One region of the Rhodosalinus sp. FB01 genome, then DNA from elsewhere that is predicted to be linked to it. Evidence: riboswitches for the same ligand, from Rfam matches in the RefSeq annotation. Region 1 holds a riboswitch; each other region holds the start of a gene.
What was found. A riboswitch is a leader RNA that binds a small molecule or an ion and turns the genes downstream of it on or off. The one in region 1 is predicted to bind S-adenosylmethionine.

Region 2: it holds a riboswitch for S-adenosylmethionine, as region 1 does, so the genes downstream of both, AB6A65_RS10425 (hypothetical protein) here and metZ (O-succinylhomoserine sulfhydrylase) in region 1, are expected to answer to the same signal.
Region 3: it holds a riboswitch for S-adenosylmethionine, as region 1 does, so the genes downstream of both, AB6A65_RS15610 (hypothetical protein) here and metZ (O-succinylhomoserine sulfhydrylase) in region 1, are expected to answer to the same signal.

Annotation. Positions count from the first base shown of each region.
Region 1 is NZ_JBGFSH010000001.1:325,984-335,477, forward strand. It holds gene AB6A65_RS01575 (trypsin-like peptidase domain-containing protein) at 1-134, shown strand, start outside; gene AB6A65_RS01580 (TrkH family potassium uptake protein) at 157-1,605, opposite strand; gene AB6A65_RS01585 (VOC family protein) at 1,702-2,070, shown strand; gene folE2 (GTP cyclohydrolase FolE2) at 2,078-3,172, opposite strand; gene metZ (O-succinylhomoserine sulfhydrylase) at 3,295-4,476, opposite strand; SAM riboswitch at 4,538-4,616, opposite strand; gene AB6A65_RS01600 (DUF726 domain-containing protein) at 4,731-5,675, shown strand; gene AB6A65_RS01605 (glutathione S-transferase N-terminal domain-containing protein) at 5,697-6,404, shown strand; gene AB6A65_RS01610 (inner membrane-spanning protein YciB) at 6,490-7,116, opposite strand; gene AB6A65_RS01615 (EamA family transporter) at 7,109-8,011, opposite strand; gene ftsY (signal recognition particle-docking protein FtsY) at 8,199-9,494, opposite strand, start outside.
Region 2 is NZ_JBGFSH010000006.1:4,675-14,168, forward strand. It holds gene AB6A65_RS10400 (glycosyltransferase) at 1-37, opposite strand, end outside; gene AB6A65_RS10405 (universal stress protein) at 340-1,200, opposite strand; gene AB6A65_RS10410 (helix-turn-helix domain-containing protein) at 1,339-1,578, shown strand; gene AB6A65_RS10415 (cation:proton antiporter) at 1,575-3,305, shown strand; gene AB6A65_RS10420 (cation-transporting P-type ATPase) at 3,345-6,050, shown strand; SAM-I-IV-variant riboswitch at 6,122-6,225, shown strand; gene AB6A65_RS10425 (hypothetical protein) at 6,367-7,032, shown strand; gene AB6A65_RS10430 (hypothetical protein) at 7,029-7,541, shown strand; gene AB6A65_RS10435 (VPLPA-CTERM sorting domain-containing protein) at 7,991-8,668, opposite strand; gene AB6A65_RS10440 (VPLPA-CTERM sorting domain-containing protein) at 9,163-9,494, shown strand, end outside.
Region 3 is NZ_JBGFSH010000015.1:135-9,628, forward strand. It holds gene AB6A65_RS15595 (YeiH family protein) at 1-958, shown strand, start outside; gene AB6A65_RS15600 (cytochrome c) at 955-1,374, shown strand; gene AB6A65_RS15605 (sorbosone dehydrogenase family protein) at 1,478-2,761, shown strand; SAM-I-IV-variant riboswitch at 3,088-3,196, shown strand; gene AB6A65_RS15610 (hypothetical protein) at 3,322-3,747, shown strand; gene AB6A65_RS15615 (hypothetical protein) at 3,734-4,078, shown strand; gene AB6A65_RS15620 (metallophosphoesterase) at 4,078-5,004, shown strand; gene AB6A65_RS15625 (aldehyde dehydrogenase (NADP(+))) at 5,185-6,687, opposite strand; gene AB6A65_RS15630 (proline racemase family protein) at 6,767-7,792, opposite strand; gene AB6A65_RS15635 (NAD(P)/FAD-dependent oxidoreductase) at 7,952-9,205, opposite strand; gene AB6A65_RS15640 (proline racemase family protein) at 9,260-9,494, opposite strand, start outside.

The sequences.
Region 1 (9,494 bases):
CGGACGCCCTGCGTCCCCTGATCGAGGCGGCGGGCGTCCCGGCGCGCACGGCGCAGCCGGCGGCGGCGATCGCGCCCGAGGACCTGACGCGGCGCGCGATGGACATGACCGTGCTGGTGAGCTGCTGGGAGTGACCGCCGGCCGGCGCGCGCGCCCTCAGGCGCGCCAGAATACAGGCAGAAACAGGACGATCACTGCAAGAAGCTCGAGCCGTCCTGCCAGCATGGCGAGGCACATCATCCACTTGGCCGCGTCGGGCAAGGCGTCGAGAGCACCGGTCGCTCCGACCAATTCGCCAAAGGCGGGTCCGACGTTGAAAAGCGATGTCCAAGCGGCCGTGAGAGCGTCTAGCAAGGGCAGCCCCAACAGTGCAAGACCCGTGGAGAGAAAGCCCAGCGACAGGATGTAGAGCGTGAAAAGCGCCATGACCGACGTCACGACCTGCTCTGAAAGGGTCTGGCCATCGTATCGCAAGCTCATCTGTCGGTGAGGCGCACGGATCTTGAGGACCTGAACGCGAATCGCGTTGAGTAGGATCTGATACCGGAAGATCTTAATCGAGCAGGCGGTGGAGCCGGTGCAGCCACCGATCATGCCCACGACGAACAGCACCGTGAAGGGCATTGCCCCCCAGACCGTGACATCGCCCGCGCCATAACCTGTTCCGGTAAAGATCGAGACGAGGTTGAAAAGCCGCAGCCGCACGCCGTTTTCGTCAAGAAAACCGGTTGCGACCCACTCATAGGCGAGGAGCAGCACTAGGGCATAAAATACCCATCGCAGGAACGTTCTGATCTGGCTGTCGCGCCAAAGCGGGGCCGGGTTGCCGTAGATGAGCTGCATCAGGCGCACGAAGGGCAGCGCGCCCAAGATCATGAACAGCGCCGCCGCGTATTGAGGCGCGCCCGGAAAGGCGCCGAAGGAAAGATCGGACGTCGAGAATCCTCCGGTCGAGATCGTGGTCATCGCATGGACGGTCGCCTCAAAGGGCGTCAGCCCGGTCGCCGAGTAGACAAGGCTGCACACCAGCGTCAGGCCGACATAGACCTGTATCAGTCCCTTCGAGATATCGAGTGCCCGCGGCAGGACCTTGCCAAGCGTGTCGAATGCCTCCGTCTCGAAGAATTGCATCCCGCCAACGCGCATCACGGGGAGGAACACGATCGCGACGATGACGATGCCGAGCCCACCCAGCCACTGCAGGATGCCCCGCCACAAAAGCAGGCCCTTCGGCAACTCGTCCAGGCCGACGATCACGGTCGAACCGGTCGTGGTGATGCCCGACATGGCCTCGAAATAACTGTCCACGAGATTCAGTTGCGTTGCGCCGATCATGAAGGGCAGCGCGCCGAACAGCGGCAGAACGGCCCAGACACCCGTGGTGAGCAGGAACGCCTGCTGGATCGACAGACCTGCCCGCGCGCCGTTGGCGCAGCCCAGCGCGATGAGCCCGCCCGAAAGCCCGGTGACGAAGGCGCTCTGGGCGAAGACGGGCCAGTGGCCGCGCCCCTCGGCGATGTCCACCAGCATCGGCAGAAGCATCGCCGCGCCGAGCACGGCGACGAGCAGGCCGATGACGTATCCAACCGGGCGCAGATCGAACATGAGGCGGAGCGTTGGCGGGCCGTCGCGCGGCTGTCAAGCGCGCGCCTTGCCCTGCGCCGCGTCTTCGTGAGACGCTCGCGAGGTGGAGGGCACGCGATGGACTGGAAACCCGAGGGGCAGACGAGCGTGGCCCCCTACCTCATCGTCTCCGATGCGGCGGCGCAGGCCGAGTTCCTGAAGGCCGTGTTCGGCGCGGAGGTGCTGGAGGCGCACCGCCACGAAGGCGGCGGGATCAGGCACATGACGCTGCGCCTCGACGACGGCACGGTGATGATCGGCCAGGCCCCGGACGGGCCCGAGGCGCATGTGCATGTCTGGGTCGCCGACCCGGCCGCCGCGCACCGCACCGCGCTCGCCGCCGGGGCCGAGGAGGTGCAACCGCCGCGGGACACGGCCGAGGGCGACAGCCGCGCCGGCGTCCGCGTTGGCGGCATCACCTGGTGGATGAGCCGGCACCGCGGCTGAGCGCGCGTCAGCGCGCGTGGATCAGCGTGGCGAACAGCTTCGGATCCAGGCTTTCGGCGGCGAAGGTGTCACCCTCGGTCAGCACCGAGATCGCGTCGTGGCTGTGCAGGCTCTCCTGGTGGCTGGCCGCCACGCGAAAGTCGCCCACCCGCGCGTCCTGCTCCAGCTCGGCGGCGAAAAGCCGCGCCGCGTCCTCCACGAAGATAGGGTTCGCGGCGTTGAGCTCGGCGAAGGCCTGCTCGTCCTCGCGCTTGACCATCACCTGGGTCTCGGTGGGCACCGCGCGGCGGCAGAGTTCCACGAGATCCTCGAACCACAGGCACCCCTCGCCCGTCAGTTCGACGGAGACCCGCGCCACCGACCGCTGCGAATGGGGCGTGGCGAGCTGGCTCCGCTCCCGCCGCGCATGTTCCGACAGCTCCAGCGAGCAGGGGCAGGTGGACGAATACACATAGTCCAGATGCATGATGCGGCGACGCTGGCCCGCCGTCTCCACCAGTTCGAGCGCGATGTCGTAATACTGGTAGCCCGACAGGCCCGAGCGCAGGCTCTCCACCCGTACGGGGAAGGAAAAGCGCATCATGATGCGCGCGTCGAGGCTGTCGAGATCGCTCTTGTAGTCGTCGAGCGCCGCCTCGATCACGTCGAAGCTGAACACCCGCTCGGCGTGGGCGTAGAAGCTCCGCATGATGCGGCTCATGTTGATGCCCTTCTTCTCGGCTTCCAGGCTCACCGTGCCGGTGACGGACGTCTCGAGCGTCAGGTCGCCGTTGTCGCGGGTATGGAAGCGGATCGGCAGGCGGAAGTTGGAGATGCCCACATGCTGGATCGGCCGCCGCGCGCCGCGGATGAGCGCGGCCGGGCCGTTCTGAAGGTCCGGCAGCGTGGCCTTGTAGGCCGCGTCGGCGCGGAAATCATCCGGATAGTCGCGCGCGAGTTCGGGGTAGCCGTCGTGCCCGGGCAGCAGGCGCAGGACAGCCGGGTCGAGCGCGGCGATCTCTTCCTCGCTCGCGTCCTCGATCCAGCGCCGCAGCCGGGCCAGCGCCATCTCGGCCTCCTTGCGGTCGGGCGCCGTTTCCATCTCGCTCACATGCACATTCATCGGGCTCGCCCCTTCGGCAGATCCTCTGTCGGCTGAAGACATAGGACGGGCGCGGGCGGAAATCCAACGGCGACGCAGCATTTTCCGGCCCGCGCCCGGCGCTCACGCCGCCCCCGGACCGCTCATGCCGCGTCGAGCGCGCGGGTCAGATCGGCCAGCAGATCGTCGCCGTCCTCGAGCCCGCAAGAGAGCCGCACGAGCCCCGGCGTGATCCCCAGCACGGCCTTCTGCGCCTCGGGCAGGCGCTGATGGGTCGTCGTGGCAGGATGGGTGACGATCGACTTCGCATCGCCCAGATTGTTCGAGATGACGACAAGATCGAGGGCATTGAGGAAGCGGAACGCCGCCTCCTGCCCGCCGGCGAGCTCCAGCGCGAGCATCGTGCCCCCTGCGCCCATCTGCCGCTGCGCCAGCGCGTGCTGCGGATGCGAGGCGAGGCCGGGATAGAGGACGCGCGACAGCTTCGGATGACCCTCCAGCGCCGCGGCCAGCCGCGCGGCCGTCTCGGTCTGCGCCCGCACCCGCAGATCCATGGTTTCCAGGCCCTTCAGGAGAACCCAGGCGTTGAAGGGCGAAAGCGCACCGCCCGTATGCTTCATGTAGGGCTCCACGGTCCCGCGGATGAACTCCCGCGTTCCGAGGATGACGCCGCCAAGCACCCGGCCCTGCCCGTCGATGTGCTTCGTGGCGGAATAGATCACGACGTCCGCGCCCTGCAGCGCGGCCCGCGAATGGACGGGGGTGGCGAAGACGTTGTCCACGACGACGGTCGCGCCGGCGGCATGGGCGATGTCCGAAACGGCGGCGATGTCGATGACGTCCAGCGTGGGGTTCGAGACGGATTCGAAGAACGCCGCGCGCGTGCCGGGGCGCAGCGCCGCGCGCCACTGATCGAGGTCGGTGCCATCCACGAAGCTCACCTCGACCCCGTAGCGGGCGAGCACCTCCTCCAGCACGTAAAGGCAGGAACCGAAAAGCGCGCGGGCGGCCACGACATGATCGCCCGCCCGCAGCATCGACATGAGCGCGCCCGACACCGCCGCCATGCCGCTCGCGGTCGCGAAGGCGTCCTCGGTTCCCTCGAGGCCCGCGATGCGATCCTCGAACATTGCCACCGTCGGATTGCCGTAGCGGGCATAGATGAACTCGTCGGGGCCGGCGGCGCGGAACCGCGCCTCGGCGGCCTCGGCACTGTCGTAGACGAAACCCTGGGTGAGGAAGAGCGCCTCGCTCACCTCCCCGTATTGCGAGCGCCGCGCGCCGCCATGCACCAGCCGCGTGCGCGGCTTCCAGCCCTCCGACATCCTGCACCTCCCCCGGGGCTCGCCCGGACGAAAAAGCCCCCACGCGCGGTCAAGCGAACGGGGGCCCTTCGTCTTGACCTCTTTAGCGGTATCTTTCGCGTGGCCCGCAATCCGGTGAACAAATCGCCACGGGACCGCGGTTACCCGCGGCGCTGTTGCACGTCAACACCGTCACGAATCCGTAACCCCGCCGTCACGCCAGTTTCGTATGGCCGCCCTAAGCGTTGCCCACAACATGTAGTGGGGCATGGGCGATGCCGCTTCTGCGACTGGATGCACTGGGCGAGACGCCGCACCTGCACGGGAGTGCCGATGCGCCCGGGCCGCTGCTCGCCGAGGCGGCGCGCACGGGCAGCGGGCCGATCATCGTGATGGTGCATGGCTACAAGTTCCGTCCCGGCCACCCCGCGCGCTGCCCGCACGGCCACATCCTCTCGCTCGAAGAGCGCGGAGACTGCTGGAAGGCGCTCAGCTGGCCGCGCGGCCTCGGCTTCGGCGCCGGCGGTCCCGAGGAAGGGCTCGGCATCGCGCTGGGCTGGAACGCGCGCGGCACGATCTGGCAGGCCTACGACCGCGCGGCGGGGGCGGGGGCGGCGCTTGCCCAGGCGATCGAGGTGCTGCACGCCACCGCGCCCCACCGTCCGATCCATGCGCTCGCCCATTCGCTCGGCGCGCGGGTGGTGCTGCAAGCCCTTGCCCGGCTGCCCGAGCGGGCCGTGACCCGCGCCATCCTGCTCGCGGGCGCCGAGTTCGCCAGCCGTGCCGAGGCGGCGCTCGCCACGCCCGCGGGCCGCGCGGCGGAGATCGTCAACGTCACGAGCCGCGAGAACGACCTCTTCGATTTCCTGCTCGAGCGGCTGATCGCCCCGCCGCGGCGGGGCGACCTCACGCTCGGCCACGGTCTCGGCGACCGGCCCGGCGCGCTCACGCTCCAGCTCGACGACCCGGCCACCCTCGCCGTGCTGCGCGCGCGCGGCTTCCCCGTCGCGGCCCCGGCGCGGCGCGTCTGCCACTGGTCGGCCTATCTCCGCCCGGGCGTCTTCGGACTCTACCGCGCACTTCTCCGCCGCCCCGAGACCCTGCCGCTCGCAGCGCTCCGCGCCCAGCTGCCCCAACGCCCGCAACCCCGATGGTCACGGCTTCTTGCGCCGGCGCACGGGGACGCGGCCTTGTCATTGCTGCCGAACACGTCATCCTGACGGCGAGCACAGGAGGCCCGGATGACCCGACCGATAGAGTTGCATTACTGGCCCACGCCCAATGGCTGGAAGATCGCCATCGCGCTGGAGGAGATGGAGCTGCCCTACGAGGTCAAGCTCGTGAACATCGGCAAGGGCGACCAGTTCGACCCCGCGTTCCTGAAGATCGCACCCAACAACCGCATGCCCGCGATCGTGGACCCCGAAGGCCCCGACGGCCGGCCCATCTCCGTCTTCGAATCGGGGGCGATCCTGCAATATCTCGCCCGCAAGACCGGGCGCTTCCACGGAAGCACCGAGCGCGAGCGCGTGGCGGTGGAAGAGTGGCTCATGTGGCAGATGGGCGGGCTCGGCCCGATGGCCGGCCAGGCGCATCACTTCCTGAAATACGCGCCCGCCATGGATCCGCCGCAGGACCTGCCCTACGCCAAGGATCGCTACCGCAACGAGACCGCGCGGCTCTACCGCGTGCTCGACACCCGGCTCGCCGAGACCCGTTACGCGGCCGGGGAGTTCTACTCCATCGCCGACATGGCGATCTGGCCCTGGGCCTCGCTCTGGGAAGGCCAAGAGCAGACGCTGGACGACAAGCCCCACATGAAGCGCTGGCTCGAGGAGGTGGGCGCGCGCCCCGCCGTGCGGACGGGCCGCGACCTCGCCGCCGAGATGCGCAGCTCCGCCGCCGACGACCGCGAGGCGCAGAAGATCCTGTTCGGACAGAAGGGCTAGGGCCGCGCCCGCCCCTTCTTCTTGGCGCAAATACTCTCGGGGGGTGAGGGGCGACGCCCCGAGGGGGGCGGACAGCCCCCCTTTTTCAGCGCCCGCCCTCGTCCCCGTCCTCGATGTGATGCTGGAGCGCCATGATCTGCCACCAGAGGAAGACGAAAAGCAGGATCGGGAAGCCGAAGGTCTCGATCTTGACCCAGGCGTCGGTGGACATGGTGCGCCAGACGAACTCGTTGCCCACGGCGAGCGCGGCGAACATCGCCGTCAGCCGCCGCGTGAGGATCATCCAGCCCTCCTCGCGCATTGGCAGCGCCTCCGAGAGCACGTAGGCCAGCAGGCTCCGCCCCCGCAGAAGCCCAAGCCCGAGCAGCGCCGCGAAGAAGCCGTAGACGATCGTCGTCTTCATCTTGAAGAAGCGCTCGTCGTTGAACCAGGCGGTGAGCGCGCCGAAGAAGACCACCATGATCGCGGTGAAGACCTGCATCCGGCTCATCCGTCCGGTCAGCCACCAGAGCACCCCAATCGAGGCAAGCAGAATCGGCACGAAGGCTACCGTCGCCACGATGAAGCCGGAATATTCCGTGCCGGCGATGGTGAAGACGTCGTCCCTGAGCCGCAGGTAGATCACGAAGAACAGAAGCGGCGGGCCCAGTTCCAGCGTCTGCTTGAGCCAGGGAGCCACGGGCTTCGGGTCGGTGGGGCGGTTGTCAGCCATTGGCTTCCACTATCACGGCCCCCGCCGCGATCAAGGCCATCAGCGTGATCCGGCGCGGCCCAACCGTCTCCTTGAGCACGAGCCAGCCGATGAGGGCGGCGAAGACGGTCGAGGTCTCGCGCAGCACCGCCGCCTCGCCCACGTCGTCGAGCCGGGTGGCCAGCATCACCGAGCCGAAGCTGCCGAAGGCCACGAGGCCGCCGATCACGCCGCGCAGCATCAGGCCCGCGGCCGCGGGCCGCGCCGGCATCCGCCGCCAGTGGAGGTAGACGAAGCCCGGCAGCATGATCCCGTCGAGCAGGAAGAACCAGGCGAGGAAGGTGAAGGGATCGGCGGTGGCGCGGATCCCGTAGGCGTCCCAGGTGGTGTAGAGCGCCACGAAGAGCCCCGTGGCGAAGGCGAGGCCGAGCGCCGCGGGCAGCGTCTCGCGCGCTGTGGGCCAGAAGGCGAGGTTGTAGGCGGCGAGGCCGAAGATCCCCGCCAGAAGGACCGCGAGGCCCAGCCACTGCATCGGCGTGAACGCCTCGCCGAAGATCACGAGCGCGCCCAGCACCGCGAAGAGCGGCCCGGTCCCGCGCACCACCGGGTAGACCACCGTATAGGCCCCCCGCGTGTAGGCCAGGGCCTGCAGGATCTTGTAGCCCAGGTGGATCGCCATGGCCCCGGCGAAGATCGGCCACATGTGCGGCTCGGGCCAGGGCACGACGAAAAGGGCGAAAGGCGCGGCCATCGCCGCATAGGCGGCATCGATCGCGCCGCGGCTGAGCCAGGGGTCGTGCCGGCCCTTCTGCAGCGCGCCGAAGACGGCGTGCAGGAAGGCCGCGAAAAGCGCGAGCGCGGCGGCGAGCGTCTCGCCCGCCGCCGTGCCCTCGAGCGAGACGAGCCACGCGCTCATGCCCGCCGCGCTGTTTCGGGCGCCCGCCCTGGCCGGGCGCGCACCGGGCGCGGTGGCGCGGGCGGGCCGGTTCGCGGTGCGGAGCAGCGATTCGAAGAGGCCATGCGGGCATGGCGGGTGTCTGGGGCCGACGGCGACGGCTGCGCGGCCCCTGCCGCGGGGGCGGCGCCCCCGCGGGCGCGTCCATTCATGCCGAGTTGTCCAGCCCGGTCAGCGCGGCGGCGAACTCCTCGGGATCGAAGGGGGCGAGGTCGTCGATCTGCTCTCCCACGCCGATGGCGTGGATCGGCAGACCGAAGCGGTCGGCGAGCGCCACCAGCACCCCGCCTTTCGCGGTGCCGTCGAGCTTCGTCATGACAAGACCGGTCACGTCGGCGATCTTGCGGAACACGTCGACCTGGTTGAGCGCGTTCTGGCCCGTGGTGGCGTCCAGCACCAGAAGCGTGTTGTGCGGCGCGTCGGGGTCCTTCTTGCGGATCACCCGCACGATCTTGGCAAGCTCCTCCATCAGGTCCTGGCGGTTCTGCAACCGCCCGGCGGTGTCGATCAGCAGAAGGTCCGCGCCCTCGGCCTCGGCCTTCGTCATCGCGTCGAAGGCGAGGCTCGCGGGGTCCGACCCCTCCGGCGCGGTCAGCACCGGCACGCCGGCGCGCTCGCCCCAGATCTGCAACTGCTCCACCGCGGCGGCGCGAAACGTGTCGCCCGCGGCGATCACGACCTGCTTGCCCGCGGCGCGGAACTGGCTTGCGAGCTTGCCGATGGGCGTCGTCTTTCCGGACCCGTTGACGCCCACCACCAGAACCACCTGCGGGCGCCTGGCATAGATCGGCAGCGGCTTCGCCACCGGCTCCAGGATGCGGGCGATCTCCTGCGCGAGCAGGCGCTTGCTCTCCTCCACAGAGAGTTTCCGGCCGAACCGGCCCTCGGCCATGTTCGCCGTGACGCGCAGGGCCGTATCCACCCCCATGTCGGCCGCGATCAGCAACTCCTCGAGGCGCTCCAGCATCTCGTCGTCGAGGCTGCGCCGCATGACGGGCGCATCGCCGCGGCGCCCCAGAAGCCGGCCCAGAAGACCGCGGCCTTCCTGCGGCGGCTCTTCCTGCGGCGTGTCGCCGGGGATCTCCACGGGCATCGGCCCGGGCCCCGGCTCGCCCGGTTGCGGGCGCTCGCGCGGCGGGGTCGCGGGCTCGGGGTCCGCCGGGCGCGGCTCTTCGGGCGGCTCGAACGGGGCCGGGGCGGGCTCCTCCTCGGGCGGGCGCGCGGGCTCCTCCTCGGGCGCGGGCCGCGGCGCGGGCTCCGGTTCCGGCTCCGGTTCGGGCGCGGGCGAGGGGATCGGTGTCGGTTCGCGCTCGGGCGACGGCTCGGGCTCGGCCGGATGCTCGGGCCCGCGCCCGGGCGCGTCCGGCTCGACGGCGCCGCCCTCCTCGACAATGGCCTCGAGCCCCTCGTCGATCTTCGACGAGGACTTGAAAAGACGGTCCTT
Region 2 (9,494 bases), on a different contig from region 1:
CCATCGGCACCAGTGTGCGAATGATAGGTCCCATCATGAGACAAGTTCATAGTACAACAGGGCGACGTGTTAAACGCGTTAAATTGCCGAAAAATCTTGGACTCAGCGTGAGCGTTCGGTCTGATCGCACAGGAAACCGGAACAAACTTTCCATCACCCGCCTAGTCCGGTGGCTGTCGCTGCGACTAGAGTATCGCCTTACCGATTCGGGAAGAACCTGTCGTTCTCACGGTCCAGTGATTCGCGGAAAGAACCATAGGATGACAGTGTCTGCGGGCGCGATGTTGGAGAGGAAGACCCTCGGACAGCGATCGTAGCGAGTTGCGATCCGCCGCCCGCTCAGGCGGCGGCGGGCGGGACGGCGAGAACGTCGCGGTCGGCCTTGCGCAGCACCGCTTCGGCCACGCTGCCCAGGAAGAGCTTCGCGAGGCCGCTGCGGCCGTGGGTGCCCACCACCACGAGGTCGGCCGCCTCCTCCCGCGCGGCCTCGAGGATCGCGTCGGCCGGGGCGGCGTCGCTCAGGCGCGGGCTCTGGCGGAGCGTGCCGAGGCCCGTCGCCTCGACGAAGGCCGCAAGCTCGCGCGCGGCCTCGCTGCGCGCGTCGTCGCGGTAGGCGGCGCGCCCCTCGGGCGCGACGTTGCCGCCGAGGACGAGATGGCCCACCGGCGCGTCGACGACGTGCAGGATCGAGCGCCGGGCCTCGCCCGCGATCCCGAGCCGCGCCGCGGCGCGGGCCGCCGCGGCGGCGCCGTCGGAGAGGTCGGTGGTGAGCATGACGTGGGCGTAAGGCGCCACGGGCGGGGCGTTGACCATCAGCACGGGCGTCGTCACCGACCGGATCGTGCGCTCGGCCGTGGTGCCGACGAAGACGTCGCGCAGGGCCTGCCGCCGGTGCGGGCCGATGACGAGCAGGTCCGCGGCGCTTTCCGCGGCCGCCTGCGCGATGCCGGCGAAGGGGTCGGCCAGGACCAGGCGGGTTTCGCAGGCGAGCCCGTCGACGCGGCGCACCGTGGCGCGCAGATCCTCCAGCAGCCCGGCGGCCGCCTCGCGTTCGCTGTCGAGGATGCGCCGCGGCTGGTCGTCGTCGACGACATGGACGACCACGAGGGTGGCGCCGACCTGCCGGGCGAGCAGGGACGCGCGCCGGAACGCCCGGTCCGAGCGCTCGGAAAAGTCGGTGGCCAGCAGGATCGTCTTCATCGCATGCCCCCTTCTCGCCGACGGGTCGTCACGTTCTTGACCCCAACCGGTGCCTGCGGAAAATCATTTCACCGAAATCACCCCGATTGCACCAAAGAACGCTATCCGTCACGCAACGACACGGCAAAGGTCCATGCCATGGCCCGCGACGCGTATCAGACGGTCAAGGAAGTGGCCGACCGGTTGAAGGTCAGCGAGGCGACGGTGCGCGGCTGGATCCGGCAGGGCGAGCTGCGCGCGATCGTGATCGGCAAGGGGTGGCGGATCGCCGACGCGGACCTGGCGGCGTTCCTGGCCAGCTACGCCACGCGGGCGCGCGCGCCGGACGCGCCGAGGGCGGGCGCCTCGCCCGGGCCCCCGGGCGGGCGGGACGCATGATCGACGCGCTGACCCACTCGCCCTTCGCCGAGGTCGCGCTTCTGCTGGTGATGGCCGCGGCCATCGGGCTTTTCGGGATCGCGCTGCGCCAGCCGCTGATCGTGAGCTTCATCGCCGTCGGCCTGATCGCGGGGCCCTCGGCGCTCGACGTCGTGCGCGCCGACGCGCAGATCGATCTTCTGTCGCAGCTCGGCATCGCCGTTCTGCTTTTCCTCGTCGGCATCAAGCTCGACGTGAAGCTCATCCGGTCGCTCGGCGCGGTGTCGCTCACGACCGGGCTCGGGCAGGTCGCCTTCACCTCGGTCTTCGGCTACCTGATCGGGCTCGCGCTGGGGCTGGGCGCGGTCACCAGCCTCTACGTCGCGGTGGCGCTGACGTTCTTCTCGACGATCATCATCGTCAAGCTGCTCTCCGACAAGCGCGAGATCGACAGCCTGCACGGGCAGATCGCGCTCGGCTTTCTGATCGTGCAGGACATCGTCGTCGTGCTGGCGATGATCGTGCTCTCGGCCATCGGGATCGGCGCGGCGGCGGAGGGCGGCGGCCACGGCGGCGGCACGGTGATGTCGGTGCTCGTCTCGGGCGTGGCGATGGTCGCGCTCGTCGTGCTCTTCGTGCGCTACATCGCCGATCCGCTGACCGAGCGTCTCGCCCGCGCGCAGGAGTTGCTGGTGATCTTCGCCATCGCCATGGCGGCGATGTTCGCGGCGATCGGGGATTTCGTGGGGCTGGGCAAGGAGGTGGGCGGGCTCCTGGCCGGCGTGGCGCTCGCCTCCACGCCCTACCGCGAGACCATCGCGGCGCGGCTCGCCCCGCTCCGCGACTTCCTGCTGCTCTTCTTCTTCATCGCGCTCGGCGCGACGCTCGACCTGTCGCTTCTGGGCACGCATGTCACCGGCGCGATCGTCTTCTCGCTCTTCGTACTGATCGGCAACCCGCTCATCGTGCTCGCGATCATGGGGGCGATGGGCTACTGCAAGCGCACCGGCTTCCTCGCCGGGCTGACGGTCGCGCAGATCAGCGAGTTCTCGCTGATCTTCGTGGCGATGGGGGTCTCCATCGGCCATGTCGAGGAGGACGCGCTCGGCCTCGTGACCATGGTCGGGCTCGTCACCATCGCGGCCTCCACCTACATGATCACCTACTCGCACCGGCTCTACGCGCTCTTCGAGCCGGTGCTCGGGATCTTCGAGCGCCGCGGCACCCCGCGCGAGCCCTCCGACGCGGCCGCGCATCGCGGCGACCGCTACAAGGTGATCGTCTTCGGGCTGGGCCGGTTCGGCACCGCCATCGGGATGCGGCTGCAAAAGCGCGGCGTCACGGTGCTCGGGGCGGATTTCAACCCGCTCGCGGTGCGGCGGTGGCGCGAACTGGGCCTCGCGAGCGAGTTCGGCGACGCGACCGACCCGGAGTTCGTGGCCGAGCTTCCGCTCTCGCAGGCCGACTGGATCGTCTCGACCGTGCCGATCCACCCCACCGGCCTGAGCCACGAGGACACCCGCACGACGCTGATCCAGCTCACGCGGGCGGCGGGGTTTTCGGGCCGGATCGCCGTCGCCTCGCATCACCCCCGCGACACCGAGGCGCTTTTCGGCGCGGGCGCCGGCATCGTGCTCGAGCCGTTCCAGGACGCGGCCGATCAAGCGGTTGACCTGCTGTGCGGCGCGCCCGAAAAGGAACGTACCGAGATCCCGGAGATCCGGACGGAGGAGAAGCAGGCGTCGTGAGCGAAAACGCGCGGCGTCGGGAAAGGCGAGGCGCAGCCGATGACCGACACCCGCGAGACCGCCCCGCACGCCCGCCCCGCCGCGGACCTGCTCGACGCGTTCGCGACGGGGCCCGACGGGCTCGGCGCCGGGGAGGCCGCCCGCCGGCTGTCCGAGCACGGGCCGAACCGCCTGCCCGAGCCGCCGGCGCCCAACCCGGTGCTGCGGTTCCTGGGGCACTTCCACAACGTGCTGATCTACGTGCTCATCGCCTCCGCCGCGGTGACGGCCGCGCTGCAGCACTGGATCGACACCGGCGTGATCCTCGCCGTGGTGCTCGTCAACGCGGTGATCGGCTACATCCAGGAGGGCCGGGCCGAGCAGGCGATGGCCGCGATCCGGGGGATGCTGGCGCCGCAGTCGACGGTGCTGCGCGACGGGCGGCGCACGAGCCTCGACGCGGCCGGGCTCGTGCCGGGCGACATCGTGCTGATCGAGGCGGGCGACCGCGTGCCCGCGGATCTGCGGCTGATCACGGCGCGCGGGCTCAAGGCCGAGGAGGCGGTGCTGACGGGCGAGTCGGTGCCCGTCGACAAGGGCACCGCGCCCGTCGCGGCGGAGGTGTCGCTGGGCGACCGGAGCCCGATGCTCTTTTCAGGCACGCTCGTGGCGGCCGGGGCGGGGCGCGGCGTCGTGGTGGCCACCGGGGCCGACACGCAGATCGGCCGGATCAGCGGCATGCTGGGCCGCGTGGAGACGCTGACCACCCCGCTCGTGGCGCAGATGGACCGCTTCGCGCGCTGGCTCACGCTCTTCATCCTGATCGTGGCCGGCGCGCTGCTGAGCTACGGCTATTTCGTGGACCACCTGCCGTTTTCCGAGCTTTTCATGGCGGTGGTGGGCCTTTCGGTCGCGGCGATCCCCGAGGGGCTGCCGGCGGTGCTGACCATCACGCTGGCGGTGGGCGTGCAGGCGATGGCGCGGCGCAACGCCATCGTCCGCCGGCTGCCGGCGATCGAGACGCTGGGCTCGGTCTCGGTGATCTGCTCGGACAAGACCGGTACGCTGACCCGCAACGAGATGATGGCGGCGACGCTGGCGGCGGCGGGCCGGGTCTACTCGGTGGGCGGCAGCGGCTACGCCCCCGAGGGCGCGGTGCGCTGGCGCGAGGCGGACGCCCATCCCGACGAGCACGCGGTGCTGACCGAGATCGCCCGCGCGGCGGCGCGTTGCAACGACGCGCGGCTGCGCGGCGCGGAGGATGGCTGGCACGTCGAGGGCGACCCGATGGAGGGCGCGCTCATCGCGCTTGCGGGCAAGATCACCGGCGACGGGGCCGAGCCCCTGCGCGCGTGGCGGCGCGCCGACGCGATCCCCTTCGACGCGGCGCACCGCTACATGGCGACGCTGCATCACGGCCGCGGCGGCGAGGCCTGCATCCACGTCAAGGGCGCGCCCGAGGCGGTGCTCGCGCTCTGCGCCGACCAGCGCGCGCCCGATGGCGGGGTGGCGCCGCTCGACGCCGGGCACTGGAGCGACGAGGTCGAGGCGCTGGCCGCGGAAGGCCAGCGGGTGATCGCCGTTGCGGCGCGCCCGGCGCCGCGGGAGATGGAAACCCTCGAAAGCGCCGATCTCGAGGGGCGCCTCACGCTGATCGGGCTGATCGGGTTGATCGACCCGCCGCGCGCGGAGGCCATCGAGGCCGTGGCCGAGTGCCACGCCGTGGGCATCCGCGTGAAGATGATCACCGGCGATCACGCGGCGCCGGCGCGCGCCATCGCGGCCAGGATCGGTCTGACGAACCACGACCGCGTGCTCACCGGCGCCGATCTCGAGGCGATGGACGACGCCGCGCTCGCCGACATGGTGGTGGAGACCGACATCTTCGCGCGCACCTCTCCCGCGCACAAGCTGCGCCTCGTCACCGCGCTGCAGGCGCGCGGGCTCACCGTGGCGATGACCGGCGACGGGGTGAACGACGCGCCCGCGCTCAAGCGCGCCGACGCCGGCATCGCGATGGGGCTCAAGGGCAGCGAGGCGGCGAAGGAGGCCGCCGAACTGGTGCTGGCCGACGACAATTTCGCGTCCATCGCGGCAGCGGTGCGCGAGGGGCGCACGGTCTACGACAACATCAAGAAGGTGATCAGCTGGACCCTGCCCACCAACGCGGGCGAGGCGATGACGATCATCCTGGCGCTCTTCGCGGGCCTCGCGCTTCCGATCACGGCGGTGCAGATCCTGTGGGTGAACCTGGTCACGGCCGTGACCCTCGGCATCGCGCTGGCTTTCGAGCCGTCCGAGCCCGGCACCATGCGCCGCCCGCCGCGCCCGCGCGGAGAGCCGCTGCTGACCGGCGGGCTGATCTGGCAACTCGTGCTGGTCTCGGGGCTCTTTCTCGCCGCGGTCTTCGGCGCCTTTCTCTACGCGACCGACCGGGGGTATCCGGTCGAGCTGGCGCAGACGATGGCGATGAACACGCTCGTCGTTCTCGAGATCTTCTACCTCTTCTTCATCCGCAACATCCACGGCGCCTCGCTGCGCCTGACGGCGCTGCTGGGCACCCGGGTCGTCTGGATCAGCGTTCTGACCGTGACCGGCCTTCAAGTCGCCATCACCTACCTGCCGCCGTTGCAGCGGATCATGGGGACCGCGCCGGTGCCGCTGGCCGACGGCGTGATCATCGTGGCGATCGGCGCGGTCTTCTTCGCCCTGATCGAGACCGAGAAGCAGATGCGGCTCGCCTTCCGGGCGCCGGCCGCGGGATGACCCGCGCGCCCCGGGTGAGACCGGGGCGCGAGGATTGGGGTTGCGCGACGATTCGCGAATGAGGTAATGTGCGCGTGCATCATGAGTGGGGCGCGAGCCTCCGCCAACCTGCCGACCCCGGCAAGGTGGCTGCCCGCAAGGCGATGTGGCCGACACGGCAACGAAGAGGGGCGTTTCCTTCTCCTGGTGCAATTGATTGCCGGCCCCGTGCCGTCGGGACCGCCGCGCGCATGCGGCGCCCTCGGCCGATCGGGGCCGCGCACCCACCGCGACGACGGCGCGCGCCGCCGCGTCGCCCAGCCAGAAGGAGGCCATGATGGCCACGACATCAGACCCCGGAACCGCCCTGACGCCGCCCGATCCGCAGCGCTTCGGACTTGCGTCCTTCCTCGAATTGCTGCCGGGCCGGGACCCCTTGCCCGGCCAGTCGCCGGCCGCATTCCCCGCCTTCGAGGCGGGGCTTCTGCGCGCGCTGGCGCCCGTCACGCCCTACGAGGCGGTGATCGCGGAAAACCTGATCGCGATCGAGTGGGACCTGCTGCAGCACCGCCGGATGCGCGACCGCGTCCTTGCGCGCCAGGTCGAGCACAAGATCACGGAGGCCGTCGTCGAGGCCTGCCACGCCCGCCACGAGGCGCATCTCGACCAAGCCTGGGACGCGTGGATCGAGGCCGGCAAGTCCGAGGAGGATTTCCACGAAGCGCCGTTCGACCGGCCGGGCGCCCTGAGCGAGGCGACCGAGCTCGCGGCGCGCGCGGTGTCGCGCGACGCCGGGACCGTGGCCGCGGCGGAGGCCGAGATCGCGGCGCTCGGACTGGACATGGTCGCGCTGATGGCCGAGTTCTGGCAGGCCGGCGAGGTCGCGACGCGCTTCCATGACCGCAAGATCGCCGAGCTCGAGCCGCGCCGCCGCGAGGTGAAGCGGGATCTCGACGCGCTTCAGGCCGCCCGCCCGATCGAGGCGGTGGCGGAGGTGTCGTGACCAGCGCGCGCCAGGTCGCCGCCAACCGGCGGAACGCGCAGCGGAGTACCGGGCCGCGCTCCGCTTCGGGCAAGGCACGGGCATCGGGCAACGCCCGGCGCCACGGGCTGACCGCGGCGCCCGCGCCCGAGGCGGTGCAAAGATGGCTCACGGTGATCCTCGATCGTACGGAACTGCCCGCCGCGGCGGCCTTCCGGGAGGAGGAGGGGCTCTCCCGCGCGCTGGTGCTCGCGCGGGCGGAAGCGCGGGTCGCCGGGCTGGAGGCCCGGCTCGCGGCGTTGGCCGGCGGGCCCGGTCACGCGCCCGGCGTCGAGGACGCGATGGTGCTCGTCGGTCGCAAGGTGACCGAAACGTGGATCGACGGCCAGCTTGTCGAGACCCGCGTCCGCGAGAAACATGCGCCGGAGAGCGAACTCGCCCGGCGCTACCTGCGGGAGGCCAGGGGCGCGCGGAAGCGCGCGTTCCGGGGCTGGGTGGACTGGCTGCGCCAGGCGGGCGTTCCGGCATGACGGGCGGTTTTCCGAAACGAAGCCGATCCCGGCGCGCCCTCGGAAGGTCGTGCGACGGGCGGCGGACACCTGGCGCGTCGCGTCGGTTTTCCGAAACGAAGCCATATGACGGGCGGTTTTCCGAAACGAAGCCGATCCCGGCGCACCCTCGGAAGGTCGGGCGACGGGCGGCGGACACCTTGCGCCTCGCGTCGGTTTTCCGAAACGAAGCCATGCAAGCGCACCGACGATCCAGTCGCAGGGCGACCGCTTCGACGACGTTTCCCGAAACGAAGCCATTTTCGCACCCGCCGCGCGCCGCGGCGGCGGCCAGGTGTCTCCGGGGGCTTTGGTCACCGCCGCGTGCCGATCGGACCCGCTCGGACTGCCTATGCATGTCGGGGCTCATGCCCAACGAAAAACGGCGACTTGTCACCAAGCCGCCGTCGTCGGGCGTCGAGACGCCGAGGTCAGGCGCGCTTGCGTCTCCGCATGACGGCCAGCCCGCCCAGCCCGGCAAGCAGCATCAGCCCCGCGGCCGGCGCCGGCACCGGGGCGACAAGATCCGCGGAGCCCTGCAAAGTGCAGAAAGCGCACCCGCTGGCGGTGGATTTGAGAGTGATGACATGCGTGATCGAATAGGACGTCATGTCGAAAACGCCGCCCGTGTCCGAACTTGCGGAGGTGTTTCTCGACGCGATCTCGTTGAGTGGGGTGGCTCTCTCGAACAGTGTGGCCCCGTAGAACGTCTCGACGGTGCCGGAGCCGCGCTGCGTGTTCAGGTTCTGGGTAAGCCGGTAGGGACCCGACACGCCGGACGCGGTGTTGTCGAAGATGTGCGACACCTCGAGAGTGATGTCTGCGGAAGTGACCTTTTCGGAAAGGAAAAATGCGTTCAGGTTCGCGAAGAGCCCGTCGACCGGGGGAAATGCCGCGTTCGCGCCCGACGCGATTGCCAGTGCGAACCCACCGAACGCTCCGTAATAGTCCACGAGGTTATCGGGCGCAGTCCCATCGGCGCCGGCGGCAATCATGACAGAGTGCCCGTCCCGATTGTCGATCAGCTTGAGCGTCAGCGCGCTGGCCTGGAGCGGCACGAGGATCAGCGCGAGGCCTGCGAGTGCACGTTTGACAATCTTCAAATTCATACCGTCTACCTTCTCTTCGATGTCACGACATCGCGGCTGTCGCGGCGATGGTCGTGCATGGCCTGTTCCTCGAGGTTACCGAAGGCATGGTGTTCCGACAAGCCTCTTTTGCGCCACATTTTGGTTAAAGAGGCTGCGCTGCAACAATATCCGGAAACGGTAGCGCCAGATCCGGTGGGGCTGTCGAGACGTTTCGGGCCGTGCGGGTCTGCGATGTGTTCCGGTTCGGAAGGGGCGGTCCGGGACTACCGGCGGCCTCGTGGCGACAGCGGAGGCGTTCGACTTGCGATCCCGCGGCCGGCGGGGCCTTCGCCCGTCCCCGCGCCGTACCCGTCCCGGCAGCACCCGTTCCGGGCCCGGTGCGTGCCCAGAGAACAGACTGTTTCCGCCTTGATGCCGACACATTTCTTGCCGGGATCCGGGTCGATGGTGTACCTATGGTAAAGACAACGGAGGTGAACCGTGCGATTCGCCGTCAATTTAGGGGGTAAGTCATGAGATTTTCCAGAATCACGAGTGCGGTGGCCGCCGTTCTCCTCGGATCCGCAGCGCATGCCACGACGATCACGATCGAAACCTTCGACTTCACCGAGTGGCAGAACGTGACCGCTGGTGGCATCGTGCAGGATTTCGAGTCGATCCACGACGGCGCGAATTTCGTTAGCGGGTCGGAGGGCGAACTCGACGGCCCGCTCTCGACGAATGTCGGCACCTTCAGCTCCCTCGGGGGCTCCGGGTCGGGGTCGACCTGTGCTGCCAACAGCACGACGGGCTGTACGCAAATCGCGCTTGAAAACGATGAGGGGATCAACGATCAGGGCAATCT
Region 3 (9,494 bases), on a different contig from region 1:
CATGGTCGCGGTCCTCGTCGCGCTGGCGGCGCAATTCGTGGCCGAGCATCATGGCGCCCCGGCGATGCTCATGGCGCTGCTGTTCGGGATCGCGCTGAATTTCCTCGGCGAACCGGGACCGACCGCGGCGGGCATCGGCTTCACCGCCCGCACCGTCCTGCGGTTCGGCGTTGCAGTCCTGGGCGCGCGCATCAGCGTCGAGATGCTGACGTCGCTGGGCTGGGGCATGATCGGGCTGCTTGTCGGCGGGACGGTCGCCACCATCCTCTTCGGCGTGGCGCTGGCGCGCCTGATCGGACAGGGGCCGCGATTTGCCATTCTCACCGCCGGCGCGGTCGCCATCTGCGGCGCATCGGCCGCCATGGCCATCGCCGCCGTCCTGCCCAAGGACGAACGGTCCGAGCGCAACCTGCTGTTCACGGTCCTGGGCGTCACGGTCCTGTCGACGATCGCGATGATCCTCTACCCGATCCTCACCAATGCGCTCGGCTTCGACGACGTCACGGCGGGGGCCTTCATCGGTGCGACGGTGCACGACGTGGCGCAGGTCGTCGGCGCGGGCTTTTCGATTTCCGACACCGCGGGCGAGACATCGACTCTCGTCAAATTGATCCGGGTCTCGTTCCTCGCACCGGTGGTGATCGTGATCACGCTTGTGTGGCAACGCGAACAGACGCGCGCGGACGGCACGCGGCCGCCGATCGTGCCCGGCTTCGTGGCGGGGTTCCTCTGCCTCGCCACGCTGAATTCGCTTGGCCTGATCCCCGAGACGCTGGGCGCGTTCCTGGCCGGGCTTTCGTCCTGGGCCCTGCTGGCCGCCATCGCCGCGGTCGGGATGAAGACCGACCTGCGCAACATCATCAAGGTGGGTGGCGGTGCGATCGCGCTGATCGTGGCCGAAACCCTGTTTCTCGCGGGGCTCGTCCTGGCCGGGATCAGCTTTCTGGAGTTCGCGTGACGATGGTCGCCCTGCTGGCCCCGAACGCCCGAAGCTCTTCGCTGAATTTCGCCGTGGCCGACTGGCGAACCGAATCGACGCCCACGCTCGGCCATCATCGACAGACGAGCCGCGTCGCGTGTCGCCTGCCACATGCCGCCGTCGGGCTACACCGCACGGATGCCTGCCACGGCAAAGAGGCGCAGGGCGTCGCGAGCTATCCGCAGCTGTCCGACAAGGCGCCGGACTACATCGCGAACCGGCTGAAGACTTACAGAGCCGGCGCGCGCGTCGGCCCGGACTCGGTTCCGATGATCCAGACCGCGAGGGATATTTCGGACACGGAGATCGCCAGCCTTGCGGTCCACGTGACACGCGCCTTCGACCGACGCGCGAAAGGCCCGGGCGGTCGGATGTCGGACATGCGCTTGCCTTGATCGGAAAACGATCGTGCTTACGTTTACAGCTTAACCGCCAACGCCTCCCGACGATCAATTCCGGGAGGCCGCATTGGTCGGAAGGCATTCAAGGGAGGATCACATGGCTTATCAAAGGGCCTTCGTCGCATCGCTGCTGACCGGGACCGCGATCCTTGCATCGCCGGCTTTCGCCCAGGTGGGGATGAACACCACCAGCCTTCAGCACGAAGTCGTGCTCGACGGGCTGGACAGCCCTTGGGACATCGCGTTCCTCGACGATGGAACGATGCTGTTCAGCGAGAAGTGCAACGGCCTTTCGGTGCGGTTGCCCGATGGGACGGTCAACGCGCTCTACGGCATGGGCGACGTCGATGGCTACCCGTCGAACGGGTCGGACCTGTTCTGCGAAGGTCAGGCCGGGATGATGGGCGTCGCCTTCGACCCGGAGTTCGAGACCAACCGGCGCATCTATGTCTATGCCACGTCCGACATGTCCGATCCGCACACCAACCGGCTGATGCGCTTCACCGTGAACGAGGACTTCACCGCCGTTTCGAACCGCGTCGATATCGTGGATGACGTGCCCTACAAGATGGAGGACTCCGATCATCCCTTCGGCGGGCCCGGTGCCCATAACGGCGGGCGCGGTCGCTTCGGTCCCGAGGGGGCGCTGTGGCTCACCACGGGCGACAACCACAATCCCGAGATCCCGCAAAGCCCGACGCTCATGGGCTCCAAGGTGCTGCGCATCCAGACGGACGGAAGTGCGCACCCCGACAACACCCCGCCCGAAGGCTTCGACACGCGGACCTACACCTACGGGCACCGCAACGTGCAGGGCATCGCCTTTCACCCCGAAACGGGCGACACCATCATCACCGAGCACGGGCCATGGCACTCCGACGAGATCACGGTGCTGGAAAACGGCGGGAACGGTGGCTGGGACCCGCGTGACAACATGGCGGGCCGGGGCGACTGTCCCGATGGCTATTGCGGGTACATGCCCAACCAGGACGAAGGCATGAACCGCTTCGAACGCGCGTCATTCATGCCGATGACGGATTTCGAGACCTATCCCGACGCGATGCCGCCGATCTGGGAGAACAACGGCTGGTCGCAGGGCATATCCTCTGCTGCCTTTCTCGAGGGCGAGCAATGGGGCGAATGGGACGGCGCCTTGGCCGTCGGCCTGCTGGGCATCGGCTTTGGCGGAACGCCCATCGGCCAGCGCATCGACGTGATCGAGCTCGAGACCCACGAAGGCGAGATCTCGGTGCGTGACGTGACCGAGATGACGCTGCCGATGCCGCCCGCGCGCTTCCGCTCGCTCGTGCTGGGCCCCGACGGCAGCCTCTACACCGCCGTCGACGGAGGGGCGGTCCACAAGCTGACGCCGGGCGACTGAGCCGGCAAGCGGGCCGCGCCACCTTCGCGGCGCGGCCTGCCACCGCAAATCTGCGTCTCGTCAGATCCGGTATCTTCGGCGGTGGCCGGGGCGCCGAAGCCGGCCAAGGCGCGACACGCTCGACCGGAGAGATGCGCGGGAGCGCGCTGGCGTGACGCCCGCGCGTGGCGCTTTGGAGCGTCGACAGGATCCAATCGGTGCGAGACGGTTCCCGGCCGCCTCCGCACGAGATGCACCGCTGCTTTCCGACCGTCCTTGCCAGATCACCAACATATGCGCGCCTGCCCCACCGGGGATTGCACTCCTTCGGCAGAACGACTATTTTTATTATGCATCTTGAGAAGAGCCCTAGCGCTCTCGCCAACCTGCTGACCCAGCAAGGTGGTACCCCAGAGTGGGGGATGCGGCCGAAGACTGGCAACGAAAGGGTGGCCCATGCGGACCTCTCCCAAAACCCGCCTTGTCGTGCGCCACGACGCAGGTGTCGCTCCGGTAAGATACCGGCGTGACGCGGTGTCCGCGCGCCTTCGGCCAATGTCACGTGCCGAAGGAGTTCCCTCATGATCCTCGACCTTCCCGACCAATGCGCCGCGACGGCGCGCACGGCGTTCGTGCGCCGGAGCCTCGCGCGGGCGGTGGTGCCCCGCTGGCAGGAGCGCGCCCGCGCGCTCGTGATGCTCGAGGCGATCCTCGCCCGCCCGAACGGCCCGGAGCGCGGGCGGCGCGACCACCTCGTCGCGGGCCTGCTGATCACGGCGTATCCTGTCAGCTACATCGCCATTCGCCTCGAGCTCGAGGGCCACGGGGCGCAGGCCCTCGCGCCGATCGCCGAGCAGCTCGAGCTCCCGCCGCCCGCCCACGGATGTTTCCTCTACCCGGGATACAAGTGGTTCTGGCCGCATCTGCGCGCCGTGCGGATCCTCAACGGCCATCGCTGGGCGCTCGCCGACCGGCGCGGCGCGGAGCTCTCCGATGTCTGGCGCTGAGCGGCTCTGGGGCCCGTGGCAGCGCCACGACGGGCGCGGCATGCCCGTGCCGGAGGGGACCGTCGTGGAGGCCGAGGCCCTGCCGCCGCACGGTCCGCCGAAGCACGGCGTCACCCGGCGGGTCGGGATCGCCGGCGTGGACCTCGTGCGCTCCTGGCACTGGACGCCCGAGAACCGGGCCCGCGGCTGCGACTGCGGCAGGGCGCTGCCGATCGATCGCTACCGGATCCGCCGCGCGCCCGGCATGGCGATGCTCGACCGGGTGCTGGCGGACTGCGCGCCGCGCGCCCCCGAGATCCCGATGGACACATTCGATCACGAGGAGGCCTGATGCACGACATCATCCCCGACATTCACGGCCAGGGCGAGAAACTCCACGCGCTTCTTCCGAAGCTCGGCTGGCGCCAAAGCGCCGCGGGCTGGATCAACGACGCGCCCGATCGCGAGATCGTCTTCCTCGGCGATTTCATCGACCGGGGGCCCGACAATGCGGGCGTGATCCGCACGGTCCGGAGCCTCATGGACGCCGGCAAGGCGCGCGCGGTCATGGGCAACCACGAGCTCAACGCGCTCCATTACCACGCGCGGCATCCCGGGACCGGGGAACCGCTCCGCGCGCGAAGCGCGAAGAACACCGCGCAGCACCGCAGCTTCCTCGAGGCCTTCCCGCCGGACGCTCCCGCGACGCGGGAGGTGCTCGCCTGGATGCAGAGCCTGCCGCTTTACCTGGAAACGGCGCGTTTCCGGGCGGTGCACGCTTGCTGGGACGAGGCCGTCATCGCGGCGCTCGCGCGGGAGACCCGGGACGGCGTCCTCGACGAGGATCAGCTCGTTGCCGCCGCCGACAAGGACCACGCGCTCCACGCGCGTGTCGAGACGACCACGAAGGGGCCGGAAGTCCCTCTGCCCGAGGGGCACGTCTTCCACGACAAGGATGGGCGTCGCCGCGCGCATGTCCGCCTCAAGTGGTGGCAAGGCGAAGCGGCGAGCTGGGCGGACATCGCCATATCGGTGCCCGATCCCGCCGAACTGCCGCCCGGGCCCCTGCCGGAGTTCGCGCGCGCCGGCGCCTACCCCGCCGGCGCGAGACCCGTCTTCTTCGGCCACTACTGGCTCGACGGGCGGCCGGCTCTCCAGGCGCTGAACGCCCTCTGCCTCGACTACTCGGCGGGCGGCGACGGGCCGCTGCTGGCCTACCGCGTGCAGGGTGACGCGGCACGGCTCGACGTGGCGCACATCGTCAGCGCAGGTGGGTGAGGCGGCAGAGATCAGCCGCGATCGGCAACTTGACGCCGAGCGCCGGTGCGGCCCAACCGAAGCCCGCCCGGAGCTCGCATGAGGCCCGGACCGAGGACCCGGCAAGGTCCACCATGAAACCGGCAGCAGGCCAGCCTTGACCGCCCCATGGGGGCGGGCCCAAGGGCGCCCCCTCGCTTTCTACCTCAAGTCTTCGGGCAGGAGTTCGCCGGGAATGTTTTGATAGCAGACCGGCCGCAGAAAGCGACGTATGGCCAGCGTGCCGACCGAGGTATGACCGAAATTCGTACTGGCCGGATAGGGGCCACCATGCACCATGCTGTCGCACACTTCGACACCGGTCGGGAAGCCATTGGCCAGCAGGCGCCCAGCCTTCCGCTCGATGATCGGCATCAGGCCGCGCGCACTCTCGGTGTCGGCGTCGTCCATGTGAAGGGTACATGGCAGCTGTCCTTGCAGCGACCGGGCGACATCTTTCATCTCGCCGGAATCCGACACCTTCACGATCAGACCCAGCGGGCCGAACACCTCTTCGCCAAGCACGTCGTTTTCCAACCACTCCTTGCCGGTCGTGGCGAAGAGATAGGGTGTGGCAGTCCGCAGGTCGCACGTCGATGTCAGGATCTCCTGCACTCCCTTGCTGGCGGCCACACGGTCGCGGCCCGCACGATATGCCTGCGCAATACCGTCCGTCAGCATCACCTGCGCCGCCTCGGGGTCCAGTGCCGCGGTGGCTGCGTCCATGAAGGAGTCGGCCTCGGGCCCGTCGATCAAAATGGCGATGCCGGGATTGGTGCAGAATTGTCCCGCCCCCATGGTGAGCGATCCGGCCCACCCTTTCGCGATTTCGTCGCCGCGCGCCTTGACCGCCCCAGGCAACAGAAACATCGGGTTGACCGAACCGAGTTCGCCGAAGAAGGGGATCGGCTCTGGCCGCTTCGCGCAGAGATCATAGAGCGCCCGCCCCCCGGCAAGACTGCCGGTGAACCCCACCGCACGGATCAGCGGGTGCTGAACGAGCGATTGCCCGACCTCCCGGCTGCCGCCCTGGACAAGCGAGAAGACACCTGGATGGACGCCGCAGGCTTCGATGGCTGCCGAAATGGCCTCGGCCACGATCTCGGCGGTGCCGGGATGTGCGCCGTGCCCCTTCACCACCACCGGGCAGCCAGCCGCCAGCGCGCTGGCCGTGTCGCCGCCAGCCGTCGAGAAAGCCAACGGGAAATTGGACGCACCGAACACGGCCACAGGCCCGATCGGCCGCTGCATCATCCGAAGATCCGGGCGCGGAGCGGGCTCCCTGTCCGGCCAGGCGGGATCGTGGCGCCGATCCAGATACTCACCCTGCTCGATATGCTCGGCGAAGAGGCGGAGCTGTCCACATGTGCGGCCCCGCTCTCCCTCGAGCCTCGCCGGGGGCAAGCCGGTTTCTCTCGTGCCGGTTTCAGTGATCCGGGCTCCACGCGCTTCGATCTCATCCGCGATGGTGCGCAGGAAAGTCGCTCGCGCGGCGCGGGACAGTTCGGAATAGGATGTGAAAGCTTCCTCTGCCGCGCGGACCGCCTGGTCGACGTGCTCCGGGCTGCCGGCGGCAAAATTGTCAGGATCGCCTTCCACGGGAGCGTTCGCGAACGTCTCGTCGTTTCCAATCCATTCGCCTGCGATAAGATGTTTTCCGATCACGGTACTTTTCCTTTCTCATTGATTTCTGACCAGGCTGAGGGTCTCGGACCGAATGGGGCTCTCGGGAAACGCGCCCAAGCTATACACCCCATGTATCCTTCAGCCTGTAGCCCTCCGGCCAGGGATCATCGGGATCGAGCAAGTGCTGATGGATGCCGGTTATCCATCCTCGACCGGTGATTTGCGGGACGATTGCAGGCCGGCCTGAAACCTGCGCTTCCCCATGGATCGTGCCGATGAAGGTCGAGCCGATGATCGACACGGCCTCGAAGGTTTGCCCCACTCGCAACTGATTTCTGGCGGCCATCAAGGCCATTCGCGCAGAAACGGCAGTTCCAGTTGGCGAGCGGTCGATTTTCCCCGGTCGGATCGCAACGGCGGACCGTCCCTCGAGGCCTGTCCGCGTCGCCGTTACCGGGCCGCGGAAGGCACAGAACGAAATATGGTCCCAGTCCGGGTTCTCGGGATGGGTGAACCCGAGCTGTTCATTGGCGGCCCGCGTAATCCCGACCCCCAGCCTGGCCAGATCGGCCGCCTCGTCTGCAACCATGGAAAACCCGAGCGCCGCAGCATCGACGACAACGAAACTGTCTCCGCCATACGCGGTATCCACGGTGAGGGTGCCAAACCCGGCGACCTCGAGCTTCGCGTCCAGCTTGTCAGCAAAACTGGGAACGTTTCGTACGCTGATGCTCTCTGCCTTGCCGTTTCGGCAGGTCGCACGAACATGGACAAGGCCGCCCGGCGCCTCGAGAACCATTTCGGTGACGGGTTCCTTCATCGGGACAATCCCGGAGTCCAGCAGCACCGTCGCGACGCATATGGAGTTGGAGCCCGACATCGGGGGGGTATCTTCCGGCTCCATTATGATGAAGGCCGCATCGGCATCGGGATTTTTCGGCGGGACCAGCAGGTTCACATGGCGAAACACCCCGCCCCTCGGCTCGTTGAGCATGAAATTGCGCAGCGACTCCTGCTGTTCGATGTAGGTTCGCTGCTCCCAGAGCGTCTTTCCGGGGGGCGGCGCCACGCCGCCCACGATCACGTCGCCGACCTCTCCTTCGGCATGACACGAAATTACATGGATCGTCCGAGTGCTTCGCATGTCTGACCTCTGGCTAAGCTCTGTGCCCCGTGTGGCGATGCGCGGCGTCGGGCGCGGCAGAAAACCCTTCAAGACCGATCGCCCGGAACGGTGGCCCGTCATCAAGGGACGTAGGCGCCTGAATGATGTTTTCGGCTGGAACGTTCATTCCGCACCAGGTCATGTGAAACGCCGCGCCGAGAATGGCGCGGCGTCCAGCGGTGGGGTCACCCCACAGATCAAGGCTTGCACCAACTCGGCTGTTCCGGCCGCCTGAGTCAGCCCGAGATGCCCGTGGGCGAACGCGTAAACGACCCGATCCGTGCGCTGCGCATGGCCGATGACCGGCAGGCTGTCGGGCAAGGAAGGGCGGAACCCCATCCACTCCCTTCCCCGACTGGCGTCCAGACCCGGCATGAACGCGCTGGCTTTGTCGCGAAGGATCTTTGCACGCTTGAAGTTCGGCGGACGAACCAGACCGGCCAGCTCGACCGCGCCGCCGACACGAACGCCGTCCTGGATGCGGGAGGCCACGAAGCCGTGGTCCGCAAACGTGATATGGGTCCGGAGGTCGAAGCCTGCTTGGCGAATTGTCGTGTTGTAGCCGCGCTCCGTCTCGAGCGGGATGCGATCGCCAAGAGACATCGCAAGTGTCCGCGACCAGGCACCCGCGGCGACAATGACATGGCCCGCCGAAAGCGTGACTTCCGCCCCGTGTAGCGTGATCCGTTCGTCCCCGGCCTGCAGAGCGCGCGCGTCCAGCCTATCGACCACGCCGCCCCGCGCACGAAACACCGACAGGAGGTGCTCGAGCCAAAGCATGGGATCCCGCGTGTTGATCCAGTCGGGCGTATATCCGGCGTGGGTGAATTCGGAACTGAGGCCCGGCTGGAGTTCCGCGATCTCGGCCGGCGACTCCAACAGATCAAATCGAATGCCGTACTGCCGGCAGGCGTCCCAATAGGAACGGCTTCGCTCGAACCGTCGGGCGCCCTGGTAAACCCTGAGCTGTCCCTCTCGTTGCAGCAGATGTTCGCCGCTCGTATCCGCCACCTGGCGTTCGAGGGCGGCGCGGGACAACTCCATGAGGGCGGCTTGCGCTTCCATCAGCCTGGGGAAGCGATCCTTCCAGCTTGCCCGCCAGAACCTCAAAAGCCAGGGCGCGATCGCGAAGACGTAGGACGGATCGACGGAGAGCGGACCCAGGGGATCCGCGAGCCACCTGGGCGCGGCGCGAATGATCCCGGGTGTCGCGAGCGGAACGATGTCCGAAAAGGCGAATGCACCTGCGTTCGCGAACGACGCGCCATTTCCGGGGGCGCTTCGATCGACAAGCAGGACATCGCGGCCCGCCGCCTGAAGTGCGATCGCGATGCTCACGCCGATCACCCCGGCGCCGATGACGATCACATCATGGTCGGATTGATCCGTCATTTCATCCCGATGGGGGCCAGCGGCCGATGCGCCTTTTCTTGGCATGACCGCATTTCAGTAACGGATCCCGCGCAGATAGGGGTCGGCGGGATCGAAGATCAAAGTCGCATCGGATGTGACGAAAGCCTGGCCGGTGATCGTCGGCACGATGCCCCCATCGGCACCTGGCTCGTAGCTTAGGCCGTAGGTGCTTCCGATGATGCTTTCCTGAATCCACTCTTGCCCTGCTTGCCACTCTCCGTCCGATGCGAGGCACGCCAGCTTGGCAGAGGTCCCGGTCCCGCAGGGA